DNA from 2 places in the Alteromonas sp. RKMC-009 genome. Region 1 is predicted to be linked to the other one. Evidence: predicted binding sites of a transcription regulator. Region 1 holds the regulator's gene; the other holds the start of a gene.
The links. Region 1 encodes FliA, which starts transcription of late flagellar genes. Its sites were predicted from a motif close to CTAAAGNTNNNNNNNNNNNNGCCGATA; they were not measured.
Positions count from the first base shown of each region.

Region 2: a site for FliA is predicted at 2,353-2,379, ahead of DS731_RS07180 (flagellar protein MotY). Genes of this name have one in related genera too.

Region 1 is NZ_CP031010.1:1,513,838-1,521,187, reverse strand. Features, by position in the region: gene DS731_RS06605 (chemotaxis protein CheA) at 1-579, opposite strand, end outside; gene DS731_RS06600 (protein phosphatase CheZ) at 592-1,338, opposite strand; gene cheY (chemotaxis response regulator CheY) at 1,373-1,756, opposite strand; gene DS731_RS06590 (RNA polymerase sigma factor FliA) at 1,804-2,532, opposite strand; gene DS731_RS06585 (MinD/ParA family protein) at 2,529-3,395, opposite strand; gene flhF (flagellar biosynthesis protein FlhF) at 3,392-4,837, opposite strand; gene flhA (flagellar biosynthesis protein FlhA) at 4,867-6,969, opposite strand; gene DS731_RS06570 (sensor domain-containing diguanylate cyclase) at 7,124-7,350, shown strand, end outside.
Region 2 is NZ_CP031010.1:1,642,193-1,649,542, reverse strand. Features, by position in the region: gene DS731_RS07190 (hypothetical protein) at 1-221, shown strand, start outside; gene glpQ (glycerophosphodiester phosphodiesterase) at 426-1,439, shown strand; gene DS731_RS07180 (flagellar protein MotY) at 1,448-2,311, opposite strand; gene rnt (ribonuclease T) at 2,502-3,137, shown strand; gene DS731_RS07170 (sugar porter family MFS transporter) at 3,244-4,566, shown strand; gene DS731_RS07165 (peroxiredoxin) at 4,647-5,252, opposite strand; gene DS731_RS07160 ((2Fe-2S)-binding protein) at 5,477-5,671, shown strand; gene DS731_RS07155 (TonB-dependent receptor plug domain-containing protein) at 5,717-7,350, opposite strand, start outside.

The DNA.
Region 1 (7,350 bases):
CTGGTCCAGTAATGCTTCAAATTCATCTTCGCTGATATCTTCAATGCTGTTATCACCGGCAGGCTCTGCAACAGCGGCGGCTTCCGGTGCAACCGGTACCTCTTCAACTATCAGCTCAGGTTCTTCTGCTACCGGCACTTCTTCTGCCGGTGCTGCCGTTTCCCCGCCAAAAATATTTTCGCCGGGGGCTTCTGGCTTGCTCAACTTATGCAGAACATCAACAAGATTTGAATCAGCGGCTTCGAGTGGCTCACGGGCTTTTACCCGCTCAAACATTTCCACTACGACGTCTGTCGCTTGCAGAATGACATCCATTAATTCCGGCGTCAGTGTACGCTGGCCATTACGCATTACGTCAAAGACGTTTTCTGCGCCGTGACAAATCTCAACCAGTTCAGTCAGAGATAAGAAACCTGCGCCACCTTTTACCGTGTGATATCCACGGAAAATCGCGTTGAGGAGGTCAGCGTCTTCCGGATTATTCTCCAGGTCAACTAACTGTTCCTGTAATTGTTCCAGGATTTCTCCGGCTTCGACCAGAAAGTCCTGTAATATATCCTCATCAACATCAAACGACATTCATTCGCTCCCCTAAAAACCAAGGCTCGACAGGAGATCATCCACGTCATCCTGGCCTTGTACTACGTCATCCCGCTTCTCAGCGTTCATGATTGGCCCTTCCGCTTCAACAGCGTCCGGCTTGTTCGTGGTGCTCTGTGCTTTAACAGGTGCATCCCGTTCACCGAACACGGTCAGCATGTTCACAAGGCTGTCTTCGACTTCTTTCACCAGGTCAATCACTCTGCGAATAACCTGGCCTGTCAAATCCTGATAACCCTGTGCCATTAATACTTCGGTCAAAAGGCTGTTAAGTTTAGAAGAATCTTTCGACATGTCCTTAAACAGGGCGTCGATATCCATACATAAACTCTTGAATTCACCGAGCTCAATCTGACGGGTCATAAGCTTTTGCCATTCAGGCTCAAGGGTTGTGATCCGGTCTGATAAAGATTCAGCAATTGGCATACAGGACTCAACAGCGTCCATTGTAGTATTAGCCGCTTTTTCAGTTTCTTCAATTACGTAGGTGAGACGCGTTTGCGCATCAGGAATATCATCATTAGCCAGACCAGCAATACGCTCGTCTAACTGGAAGGTGTTGAGGGCGTCATGAAGTTGACGGGTAAGTTTGCCAACTTCAGCAAAAAGTTCGACAGACTCTTTGGCAGATACGGCCTCAAGCAGGGCGTTGGCGGATTCATCATCACCCTGCTCAAGATATGCTACCAGTTGTTTTGCTTCTTCGAGCGAAATAGGGACTTTTTTAGTAGGAGACATCCAGTAATCCTCTTCTCTGGCGGGAGCGGCTGGATCAACCTAAACGCTCAAAAATCTTGTCGAGTTTTTCCTTAAGTGTAGCGGCTGTGAAAGGCTTCACAACATATCCGTTTACACCTGCCTGTGCTGCAGCAACGATTTGCTCTTTTTTCGCTTCAGCTGTCACCATCAATACTGGCAAATGCTTGAGTTTGTCGTCAGCACGTATAGCGCGTAACAGGTCGATACCCTGCATACCTGGCATGTTCCAGTCGGTCACGACAAATTCAAAGTCGCCTTGCTGGAGCATGGGGAGGGCCGTACTTCCATCGTCAGCTTCCTGAATATTGGAAAATCCAAGATCTTTAAGCAGGTTCTTTATGATTCGTCTCATAGTAGAGAAGTCGTCTACTACAAGAATTTTCATACTCTTGTCCAAAATAGCCTCCGGTGAGGATTATCAATCGTTATTAATATTAGTATGTTTTATTCTTCTGCCTGCCATGATTGCATTCGGGCTTTTAGTTTTAACATGGCCTGGCTATGAATCTGGCTGACCCTTGACTCACTGACTTCAAGAACTTCACCGATTTCACGTAAATTCAGTTCTTCATCATAGTACAGGGACAGTACAATTGCTTCCCGTTCAGGTAATGTTGTGATGGCATGTGCCAACGCCTTTTGAAACGCCCCCTGCATTAAATCTTCGAGGGGTGAATCATTACCTTTATTCTGTTCTGTGCTGATTACATCTTCTGATACACCCAGGTCTTCAATACCGACAAGTTTACCGGCATTCACCTCGTTAAGCATTTGATGATAATCATTAATACTGACATTTAGCTTAGCAGCAATTTCTGTATCACGCGCGTCTCTGCCAGTTTCTCTTTCAACTTGTGTTATGGCTTCCGTAATAGCACGGCTATTTTTATGCACTGAACGGGGTGTCCAGTCGCCCTTACGGATTTCATCCAGCATAGCACCACGAATACGGATACCTGCGAAGGTTTCGAAACTGGCCCCTTTCGAGCCGTCGAAATTTCTGGCTGCTTCCAGCAATCCGATCATCCCTGCCTGAATCAGGTCATCCACCAGCACACTGGCAGGCAAACGCGCCATCAGGTGATGGGCAATACGTTTTACAAGGGATGCATGGCGCTCGACCAGCTGCGACTTGTCGGTCTGCTGCTGGTAAGCTGCCGCTTTACTATTCAACGTTGGCTTCCTACTGCTTGCTTCGTCACCAGTTGTTCAATGAAAAATTCCAGGTGACCACCCGGCTGAGCCGGTACCGGCCAGTTAAGCGCTTTGGTGGCTAACTGACTAATCGCGACGGCCGCAGGAGAACCGGGAAATGCATCCACAATAGCGGTTTGCTTTCTGACTGCCCGACGAATATTTTCGTCGAAAGGTACAGTTGCCACCAATTCTAGTGCCACATCCAGGAATCTGCCTGTCACTTTTGATAATTTACTGAATAATTCCTGCCCTTCACGAATGTCCCGAACCATGTTTGCCACAATTTTGAAGCGGAACACACCGTGTTCACGGTTCAATATTTTAATCAGTGCATAGGCATCGGTCAGAGAAGTCGGTTCGTCACAAACCACTACCATGATGTCCTGCGAGGCACGGGAGAAACTCAGTACCATATCGGAAATACCGGCAGCGGTATCTACAATCAGCACGTCAATCTGCGACCGTAACTCACTGAAAGCACGGATTAATCCGGCATGTTCTGTAGGCGATAACTCGGTCATTGCCTGAGTACCTGAAGTCGCCGGAGCTATTTTAATACCGTGAGGTCCGGTTACCAGAACATCATCAAGTGTGCATTCACCGGATAATACGTGAGAAAGGTTCTTCTCAACACGCAAACCCAGCATGACGTCAACGTTCGCTAATCCTAAGTCGGCATCGAGTACCATGACCCGCTTACCTTGCTTGGCCATAGCAATCGCCGTGTTTAATGTAATGTTGGTTTTACCAACACCACCTTTGCCGCCGGTAACGGCAATAACCTTTATGAGGCGTGATTGATTCATCTTTCGTAAGCTACTCGCTTGATCTTCGATCATACTGCCTGAACTGAATTAACTTCATGATTACGCTTAGTATGATTCAAACCGTACTTTTTATAAAGCTTTGCAGCGGCAGATACGAGAGATTTTGCATCAGCAACTTTAATATCTTCAGGTACCTGCTGCCCGTCGGTCACATAACTAACTGGCAATTGCTGTTCAACAGCAACACTTAAAACCTCACCCAAACTGTAGCATTCATCAACTTTCGTGAAGATACATCCGTCAAGCTTAACGGAATTATACGCTTCAATGATGCGTTGCAATGCAGGATATTGGGTATTTGCCTGCGCAACCAGGTATTTACGGACAGGTTGCATTTGTCCGTGATTAAATTGACCAAGTTGCTTAATTAAACGACTGTCGCGCTGACTGAAACCAGCCGTGTCTATTAATATTAGACGCTTATGGCGTAACTGGAAGAGAAGTTCGGCTAATTCTTCACTGCTTTGCGCCTTCCTTGTGGTACAGCCAATAATTTTGCCATACGTTGCCAGCTGTTCATAAGCGGCAATACGGTAGGTATCGATAGTGATCATAGCCACCTGATCAGCACCGTATTTTTGCGCATAGCGTGCTGCTAATTTAGCAACAGTCGTGGTTTTGCCTGTTCCTGTTGGACCAACAAGAGCAACCACACCGGTTTGGGTCAGGATATCATTACCGGAAACATTAAGGCGATTAGCCAAAAGGTTGAGAAGGTAAATCCACGCTTCCCGCTCGGTGTATTGAGAAGGGGTGTAGTGCACCAGTTGCTCAGCCAGTGAAGCGCTCAGCCCCATACCGGTTAAACACTGGGTCAGATAACTGTGTACAGGGCGCTGACGCTGCTTTTTAGCATCCATCAAGTCTGCGACCTGATATTGTAAAACGCTGCGAAGAGAGGCCAGTTCCTCTTTTATCGCATCCAGCTCACTGGCCGGGGCACCGGCAGACTGCTGACTTTCCGCCGCTTTAAAATCGGGATTCATTTGAGATACCGGTGCAGGCCTTTGTTCTTTTGCAGAAAATACATCAGCAAATGAAAACGCCTCTTCGTCATGAGATGCAGCGGGTTGTGGGTTGACCCCACGGGTATCTGCGGCAAATGCAGACGATGTTTGTGGTGCAGGAGAAACTGCAGGATTCTGACGGTCACTTCCGGCAGCCGCAGCTTTTTCTGCAGCCTGCTTTTCAAGTAACGCCCGTAAGGTATCCGGACCATCGTCACCGATAATTTCGCTGAGGCTTGGCGTCGCCTTTTGTGCAGCTGTTTTACCTGCGTCATGGCGGGTGTTGAGTTTTATTTTTGCTTCCGGCTCTTTATCGTAAGCGGCGACCAGCTCAATACCGTCTGCCACTTTGCGATTCGACATGATTACGGCGTCACTGCCCAATTCTGCTTTTACCTGGCTTAATGCTTCCCGCATATCTTTGCCAAAAAACCGTCTGATTTTCATCTCAACCTCTTCACTCACCCGGCGTCAGATTATTGACCCACAGAGCTGACAATTTTGATTTGTTTGTCATCAGGGATTTCCTGATAAGACAACACATGCAGGCCAGCTACCGAATACTTCAGGAAGCGTGACAGCACAGGTCTTAACATGCCTGACGTCAACAGTACCGCAGGCTCGCCATTCAGTTCTTGTTGTTGTGCGGCCTGTTGCAGGGATTGCTGGAGCCGGTCTGCCAGTCCCGGTTCGATGCCGGCGCCGTCCTCTCCTCCTGCCTGAAGTGACTGGTGCAACATCTGTTCCAACTCTGGTGCCAGAGTTATGACAGGCACTTCTTTCGCTCCCTGACTGATTTCCTGCACAATCAAACGCTTCAGCGCAATACGCACTGCAGATACCAGCACATCCGGATCCTGACTGCGGGGTCCGTATTCCGATAAGGTCTGAACGATAGTACGCATATCGCGGATGGGAACGCCTTCGAACAATAAGGTTTGCAGTACTTTTACAACGGTGCTCAGCTGCAAAATATCCGGTACCAGCCCTTCCACCAGCTTAGGACTGGATTTCGCCAGCATATCGAGAAGTTGTTGTACTTCTTCATGACCGAGTAACTGGTAAGCATTGTTGCTGAGTAACTGACTGAGATGTGTCGCTACCACGGTGGCCGCATCCACTACTGTGTAACCAAGGGTTTGCGCATGCTCCCGCTGATTCGGCCGTATCCACACGGCATCCAGTCCGAAAGCGGGGTCTTTAGTCGCCCGTCCTTCCAGCTTACCGAACACCTGCCCGGGGTTAATCGCCAGCTCTTCATCATGACTGATTTGCGCATCTCCGATGGTCACACCCAGCATGGAGATCGTGTAGGCATTGGGGTCGAGATCCAGATTATCGCGGATGTGCACCGGCGGAACCAGAAAGCCCAGTTCCTGAGACAGTTTCTTCCGCACACCTTTTATACGTGTAAGCAATTCGCCGCCCTGTGATTTATCCACCAGCGGAATGAGCCGGTAACCAACTTCAAGGCCGATAGTGTCAACTTGCTGTACGTCATCCCAACCCAGCTCTTTAATTTCCGGAGCAGGCTGGTCAGCACCACCTTCCATTTTGGCCGGCACAGCCGGTTTTTCTGCCGCTTTCTTCGCCTGCACACCCTGCCAGTATGCATAACCGGCAGCAATAGCAGAGAAACCCAGAAAGGCCACGTGGGGCATGCCGGGCACAATCCCCATGACAAACAGCACCGCTGCGGCAATATACAGAGCCTGCTGATTACCCAGTTGTGTCCGGATTTCCTTACCCATTTCCTGGGTTTCGTTTTCACGGGTGACGATAATTGCCGTTGCCACCGACAACAACAGGGATGGGATCTGGGCAACCAGACCGTCACCGATTGTCAGAATAGTGTAAACTTCCAGCGCATTTCCAAACGACAAGTCATGCTGAATCATGCCGATAAATAAGCCACCGACGATATTAATCATCATGATGAACAAACCGGCTACCGCGTCACCTTTAACGAATTTTGATGCACCGTCCATCGAGCCGTAGAAGTCTGCTTCTGCGGTGATTTCTTCTCGGCGCTTGCGGGCTTCATCCTGATCGATATAGCCGGCATTCAAATCGGCATCAATGGCCATTTGCTTACCGGGCATGGCATCAAGTGTAAATCTGGCGCTGACTTCAGATATACGGCCGGCACCGGCTGTCACTACTTTGAAGTTGATAATGAGCAGGATGGCGAATACCACCACACCCACCGCATAGTTACCACCAATAACCACGGCTCCGAAGGCTTCGATTACCTTCCCCGCAGCATCGCCGCCTTCATGACCATACAGCAAAACGACCCGCGTCGAGGCAACATTCAATGCCAGCCGCAACACCGTAGCAATCAGCAAAACCAGGGGAAATATACCGAAATCCACCGGTTTTTGGGTAAATACAGCCACAAGAATAATGACCAGACTGAGGGCGATGTTAAAACTGAAAAGAACATCGAGCAGAAAGGGCGGCATGGGCAAAATAACCATGCCCATGATCGCCAGCAAAACGACAGGCGCCCCCAGACCACTGGTGATATTTTGAATCTGGTTTTTGTCGAACCGCTGCAGATAGCCGGATAGCTGCATAAAATTTGCTCTCGCTAACAGAAAATTGACGCTTACTTCGTGTCTGTCAGTGTCAGTTCAACTAATGTGCCAGTTTGAAAATGTTTGCCTGCGTGCGCCCGGCGGTGTTTTTTGAACTATAGTTAAACCGGATGAGACATGCTCAGGACAACAAGTGCCGGAATACCCGTTAAAACAGCGACGTATTGCATTTAAGAACAATATTATTCCTGTTGTCGCCGCGACAGGCCTGATATTTATGTCTTATTGCACCTTTGCGGCACCGGCACAGGTATCTGCGCCCGATGATGCGGTTATCCACGTCATTAAGTCTTTTCATCAGCACCCGCAGGAAACCGTACTTGGTCTGGAGGAGATGCTTGATGATGTCCTGCCCGACTA
Region 2 (7,350 bases), 130 kb from region 1:
AAATAGTCAGCCTGCCGGTACATGATGTGGCTCAACTTGAGTTGGCAGGTGGCGAACCTAAAGAATATGTGGAAGTGAAAGAGGTCATCATGCGGGGTAAGCCTCCGTACCGTCGCATCACAACAACGATGCCTGTATACGATGTCGCTCAGTTTGAACTGCTGGAAACGGAACAGCAAAGTCAAAAACAGGGCAGTCGTCCCCCGTTTAAGCGCTTCTGAACATATGTCAGGGCGGCGCAGAATTTACTGAGCCGCCCTGTTCTCTTTCCTCACTGACCATTTTAACCATACCTTCCGCCTTTACAGATCTACGTCACACAAATGTCTTCTTTCCCCGCCAGAATAGAGGTTTTGGTTCCGGCAAAAACATCCTGTATGCTTTTCTTTTGCTGTCGTTACCTGTGTCGTTCACCAATAAAGGATCTGTTTGTGTTAAAAAACACTTTGCTCTCTTTCACCTTTTCTACGCTGTGTTTGAGTACCAGTGCCGCTGCATTCGATATCATTGCTCACAGAGGTGCATCTGGCTATCTTCCCGAGCATACGCTGGAAGCCGCAACACTGGCGTTCGCCCAGCAACCGGATTTCATCGAACAGGACGTGGTAGCCACCAAAGATGGTGAACTGGTTGTACTTCATGATATTCATCTGGATACAGTAACCAATGTGGCCGCGAAGTTTCCTGACCGCGCCCGTGAAGATGGCCGTTGGTATGCACTGGATTTCACGTTAGCGGAATTGCGCACTCTTCAAGTAAAAGAACGGTCGGATACCGCTGGAAAACAAGTGTTTGCCAATCGCTATCATGGCAGTAAAGCGCTGTTTACCATTGCTACGTTAGATGAACATATAGAACTCATCAGTGAGTTAAACCGCGAATTTAACAGCAACATTGGCTTTTATACTGAAATCAAGTCGCCAGCCTGGCATAAAAAAGAAGGCACAGATATCAGCCAACTTCTGCTTGATACACTGGCGCGCTATGACCTCAATGGCGGGAATGCCAATATTTATGTACAGTGTTTTGATTTTGCTGAAGTTAAGCGTCTGCGCGACGAGCTGGGTTTTAAAGGCAAGGTAGTCTTATTGCTGGCTGACAACAGCTGGGGTGAGTCTCCCACTGATTACCAGGCACTTCTGACTGAACAGGGCATGCATGATATCGCAAAATATGCTGATGGCATTGGTCCCTGGTTACCACAGTTACTGGACATGCAGGCAATGCAGCAAGGTAAAGTTGTCCCTGCTTCCTGGCTGGCAACTGCGAAAAAAGAAGGGCTGATTATTCACCCTTATACATTCAGAATTGATGCACTGCCAACAGGTATGACAGCAGAACAGATCCTCGGACTGCTGACAGGGCCGCTGGCGGTTGATGGCGTTTTTACCGATCAGGTCCCGCCGGTAAAAAGCTATTTACAACACAGCGGAAAATAACCCGACGCCTATCCCCTGGACAACCGCACCACAACGCGACGGTTGAGCGCACGGGCGTCACTGTTGTCATTGGGCGAGATGTGACGCTTCTCGCCGTGGCCAGTGACTTCGATACGGGAGGCATCCACCCCCATGGCTGTAAAGTACTCTTTCACCTGATTAGCTCGGCGGACAGATAACTGCTCATTGCTCCAGCGTCCGCCATAGCTGTCGGTATAACCGTCCAGTAGCACCAGTTCGAGTCCGCTGTCTTCTTTCAGATATTCCCCAATCATGTTCAGACGCTTTTCTGAGTATTTGGTTAAATCCACACTGTTTTTCTCGTAAGACAGCACAGTGTACGCAATATCATCAAAACTGTAGGGCAACAGTTGTGACACGCACTTCACGAAGTTGCGGTATACCGGTGTGAAGTTGCTGGCATTCAGGGCAACAGCCACTTTGTCGTATTCGTTGTACCAGTCCTGATAGTAGATAGTCGGCCAGTAGCCCTTTTCCAGTTCACTGAGCATTGTCCAGGCAGCCTGCTCAGGCAGGTCGCCGTTGTACTGGGTTCGCAGGGTCATATCAGCGATATTTTTAGGTGCTGCGCCGGGCATCCAGGAAGGAGGGACGGAATAAACGGCGGCTACGCCAAATTTCTTCGGCAGCAGTTGCATGTCCAGTTCGAATTCCATATTCAGTTGCTTCGACGCTACGCTGGAGAACTCGGCATCGCCGTAACCGGGCACTGCATGAGATAAAGTGCACTGCAGACGGCTTTCATCTTTCAATTGCCAGTCAGAGGATTCCACAGTCGCAGAATACTGGCGCATTGCGCCGTAACCCGGTGCACTTATCAGCAAAAAACACAATAAAGCCTGTCGAAACATAATATGCCCTGAAACAAAGAGAAAAGAGGTGGCTCTTTCTTTATCGCCGCCCTGCGAAAAAAGTTTAGCACAATGGTCAGTATAATCCCCTTCCCTCACAGGTAACAAAGGTAGATACATACGGCTTATCTTGCGATAATCCACTTTTCCTTTGCCCATGCACTTGTTTATTCAGAGGCTTCTTCGTTCTATGTCTGAAAACGCGAATTTGTTAAAGCACCGTTTCCGTGGTTATTTTCCTGTCATTATTGATGTGGAAACTGCCGGTTTTAATGCTACAACTGATGCACTGCTGGAAATCGCTGCTGTCACTTTGCGTATGGATGAACAAGGTGATTTGCACCCCGACAAAACCGTGCATCACCATGTCAATCCCTTCGAGGGCGCGAACCTGGAGCCGGCTGCACTGGAGTTTAATGGTATCGATCCTCATTGTCCGTTAAGGGGCGCACTGGATGAAGCCGATGTCATGAAAGACGTATGTAAGCAAATCCGCAAACTGCAAAAAGATGCAGATTGTCAACGCTCAGTGATTGTGGCCCATAATGCCACCTTTGATCAGAGCTTTGTGAATGCCGCGATTGCCCGCAGTAACATTAAGCGCACTCCGTTTCACCCGTTTGTGTCTTTCGATACAACGACACTGGCAGGGTTAGCCGTTGGTCAGACGGTACTGGTTAAGGCATGCCGCGAAGCCGGGATTGCATTTGACCAGAGTGAAGCACACAGTGCCCTTTACGATGCAGAGCGGACAGCAGAACTGTTTTGCTACATTGTGAACCGCTACAAACATTTAGGTGGCTGGCCAGTCGCGCCTGCGGAATGACCGGTCACAGGGACAGTTATCCTGTTTCTATTTGACGCCGCCTCTTCCTTGTTAACAAATTGTAACGTACACTGAGAATAACTGAATCGTTTAAGTCGTGTACGTTATGAAACATCCCGTTGTCCTCTGGACCCTGACCGTCGCCTTCGCCGGTTTTCTTTTCGGGTTTGATACCGCTGTTATTTCCGGCGCTGATCAACCCATTCAGGCTTTATGGCAAACCTCAGATCTGACTCACGGATTGCTGGTCATGTCTTCTGCCCTGTGGGGTACCGTTGCCGGCGCCCTCACCGCCAATATTCCCTGCGATAAGTTTGGACGCAAACCAGTACTTGTTGGCATTGGCATTTTGTATGTGGTGTCAGCCATAGGCTCAGCACTGGCAACCGATCCTGTGTTTTTCAGCATTATGCGCTTTATTGGCGGGTTTGGGGTCGGTGTGTCGTCCATTGCGGTGCCCGCCTACATTGCTGAGATTGCGCCGGCGCAGAAACGGGGCCGTATGGTAGCCACCTATCAGTTCCAGATTGTGTTTGGTATTCTCATCGCCTTTCTTTCAAATTTTATACTCTCCGCCTGGTTCAGCCTCGACTGGCGGTGGATGCTGGGTATAGAAGCCATTCCGGCAATGATTTATCTGTTATTAGTACTTAATGTACCGGAAAGCCCGCGCTGGCTGCTTCTGCACCGGAATGATGAAAAACAGAGCCGTGATATTTTGCTCCGCGCCGGTGAAACTGACCCGGATGCTGTGCTGGCTGCGGTAAAGCGGGATGTTCAGAATCATCGCAGTCCGTCACTGTTTAATGCTGCCTACCGTTTACCGGTGTTGCTGGCTTTTCTGGTGGCGATGTTTAATCAGTTGTCAGGCATTAATTTTGTTATCTACTTTGCACCCAGAATATTCTCACTGGCCGGCCTGGATGCTTCTTCGGCTTTGTTATCCAGTGCAGGCATTGGTCTGGTAAACCTGGTGTTTACCCTCGCCGGACTGGCACTGATTGATAAAATGGGCAGACGACAATTGCTGTTTGCCGGCTCACTGGGCTATCTGGTGTCTCTGAGCCTGCTCACCTGCGCGTTCTGGTTGCAATGGCAGGGAATACTCGTGGTGGGTCTGATATTTTTATTCATTGCTTCTCATGCCATGGGCCAGGGTGCTGTTATATGGGTGTTTATTTCAGAGATATTTCCTAATAGCGTCCGCGCCAAAGGTCAGGCCCTGGGCAGCAGTACTCACTGGGTGTTCGCAGCGCTGATTGCCCTGCTGATGCCCTGGTTGCTGAGCCAGTTTTCAGCATCCGCTCTGTTTGCGTTCTTTACGGTTATGATGGCCTGCCAGCTTATCTGTGTGATTACCTTTTTCCCCGAGACAAGAGGAGAAACGCTGGAAGATTTGGGAGATACACTTTCCCGCTCACAGCGTTAAGTGATAACGCCACAGCAGAAATAAAAAAACGCCGCAGGAGCAGTGCTCCGTGCGGCGTTTTCCGGTATTTCAGGCTTTGCTTACAGCTTGTCTGCTTCTTCAGACAGGTATTTAGCAACACCGGCAGGAGATGCATCCATACCCGCTTTACCTTCAGTCCAGCCAGCAGGACATACTTCACCGTGCTCTTCATTGAACGTCAGCGCGTCAACCATACGCAGCATCTCATCAATGTTGCGGCCCAGAGGCAGATCGTTAACGACCTGGTGACGTACGTTACCTTCAGCATCAATCAGGAATGAACCACGGAAAGCAACACCCGCTTCAGGATGTTCCACATCGTAGGCCTGACAAATTTCGTGCTTAACGTCAGCAACCAGAGTGTACTTAACCGGACCAATACCGCCCTGATTTACCGGTGTATTTCTCCACGCATTGTGTGAGAACTGAGAATCGATAGAAACACCGATCACTTCCACGCCGCGCTTCTGGAATTCTTCATAACGCTTATCAAATGCGATCAGCTCAGAAGGACATACGAAAGTGAAGTCCAGAGGGTAAAAGAACACAACGGCTTTCTTACCTTTGATAGCTTCACTTAACGTGAAAGAATCTACAATTTCACCACTTCCTAAAACAGCTGCTGCAGTAAAGTCAGGGGCCGGACGGCCTACCAGTACGCTCATTGTTCGCTCCATTAATCTTTTAAATATTATCTGTTTGCCCGCAGGCATAACCAATATAGGTGCAGTTATCTGAAAGCCAAGGTTTTTCAGGCCTAAATCAAAAATAAATCCCTTTGTTTTCTTAATGTAGACTAAAGATTAATCGAAAGATTGTTGCAGAAGTATTGCTAATTATACAAATAACAACTATTATCATTCACGTTGAAGTTAATAAGGTTTGTTGTATGTTCGTTTGTATGTGTTACGGCGTGACGGATAAAGACATCATGAATGCAGTGGAACAGGACGGTGTGGGTAACATCCGTGAACTGCGTCAGCATTTGGAACTGGGAAACCAGTGCGGAAAATGCATTCAGATGGCCCAGCAAATTATCGATTCGACCATTGTCGATGAATCTCTTTTCAAAGAAGTGTGCTGATCCTCATAGTCACACTTCTCTGACGTTTATTCTTCCCTTTCTTTCTTAAAAGTCGTATCGCGACTGCAGATAATAAAAACCACCATTGATGCCGGACGGCGCTGTAGGCGGATACAACGCGCCGACGACCTCACTGTATGGATTCCGGTCCGGATACGTATTAAACAGATTAGATGCGCCTAACGCGAAGGTCAGATTTTCTGAATAATGCCAGCTCATTTCTGTATCCAGCGTAATCATACTGCCACTGTTAATGTCCATGTCTGCTGCGGCGTCTACATGATCCTCATAAAAACCACCATAATATTTCAGGCGCCACAACAGTGACCAGGCCTGCCAGTGCTGTTTTAACGTGCTGGTTACCCGGACAGCTGGCAGGTTATCTTCCAGCATTCTGACCCGCTGTGGGGTAAGACTGGGTACCAGTACCACTTCACCGTCACGGTTTCGTTGCGGGAATGCTGATAACCGCTTCACTTTGGTGTCAGTCCAGTTCATCGAGGTAGTAAGCGCATGGGTAATACCGGCGACATCAAAACGGTAATTCACTACTACATCTATACCCTGTGTTTCGGTATCGAAATCATTGGCAAAAAACTTTATCGCATTAAAATTATCCGCTTCACGGTTACCCTGACTTAACAGCAGGTCGATATCACTGTCAGTAAGAGGGATGGCAGATGTTGTACTTATTCTGTCCTGCAGACGGATATTGAAATAGTCCAGCGTGAGGTAAAAATCTTCATCCCAAAAAGCGACAAAGCCCACACTACCGTTCACAGACTCTTCCGGCGTCAGAGGTTCTGCTCCCAGTTGCACGGAAATAGGATGGGTAGGCGGCAGGGTTGCCTGATCTTCCAGACCGGAAGAGGCATAGGCAGTGGTAATATTAATGACGTTGCTCTGCCCTACCGTAGGCGCTTTAAAACCGGTACTCAGCGAGCTGCGAAAAGAAATCACATCGTTGAGGACATACCGCAGATTAATCTTGCCGTCCAGCGTTGAGCCGAAATCTGAAAAATGCTCTCCACGCAACGCCGTTGCTACCTGCAAATCTTCAGTCAGATGTAACTCCAGATCTGCATACATGGCCCAGTTGTGACGACTCCAGTGGCCCGCAGACATAGGCTGATAGCCGGGAAAGCCATTGGACCCCACACTGAAGCCGGCGGAATCGTTGCGGGAAGCGTCGTTGGCAAAAGGCCCTTCCACCCACGATGCCTCATCGCCGGCGATTTGACCGTAGGTTTCCCGACGCCATTCGAAGCCGACAGCCACGCTGGCCGGTTTGGACGTCCAGCCATCATAGAAGCGGGAAAAATCAAGATTTACCGTCCGCTCGACCTGGCTTACTGCGCCGGGGGAAAAGGACAAAGGAGACGCATCGCCCAGGGACGGGTTGACCGTGTTTTCCAGTCGAAAACGCACATTGGAGTATCCGACGCTGCCACTGAGATCAAATAGCCAGTGCTTGTTCAGTTCGCCCCGAACCCCTGCGAATAAAGACCCGTCTTTGATCACGCCCCCGAAGCGGGGAGTAAAACCACCCGGGAACCACTCATTAAATGCAAAACAGTTTGCCCCTGTAGGCGTAGTATTATCCGCAATCAGCTGATAAGCAGGATTGTCCAGCACATTTGCGCCGGTAATGAAAATATCCGGGCAGGCTATCCCCTGTC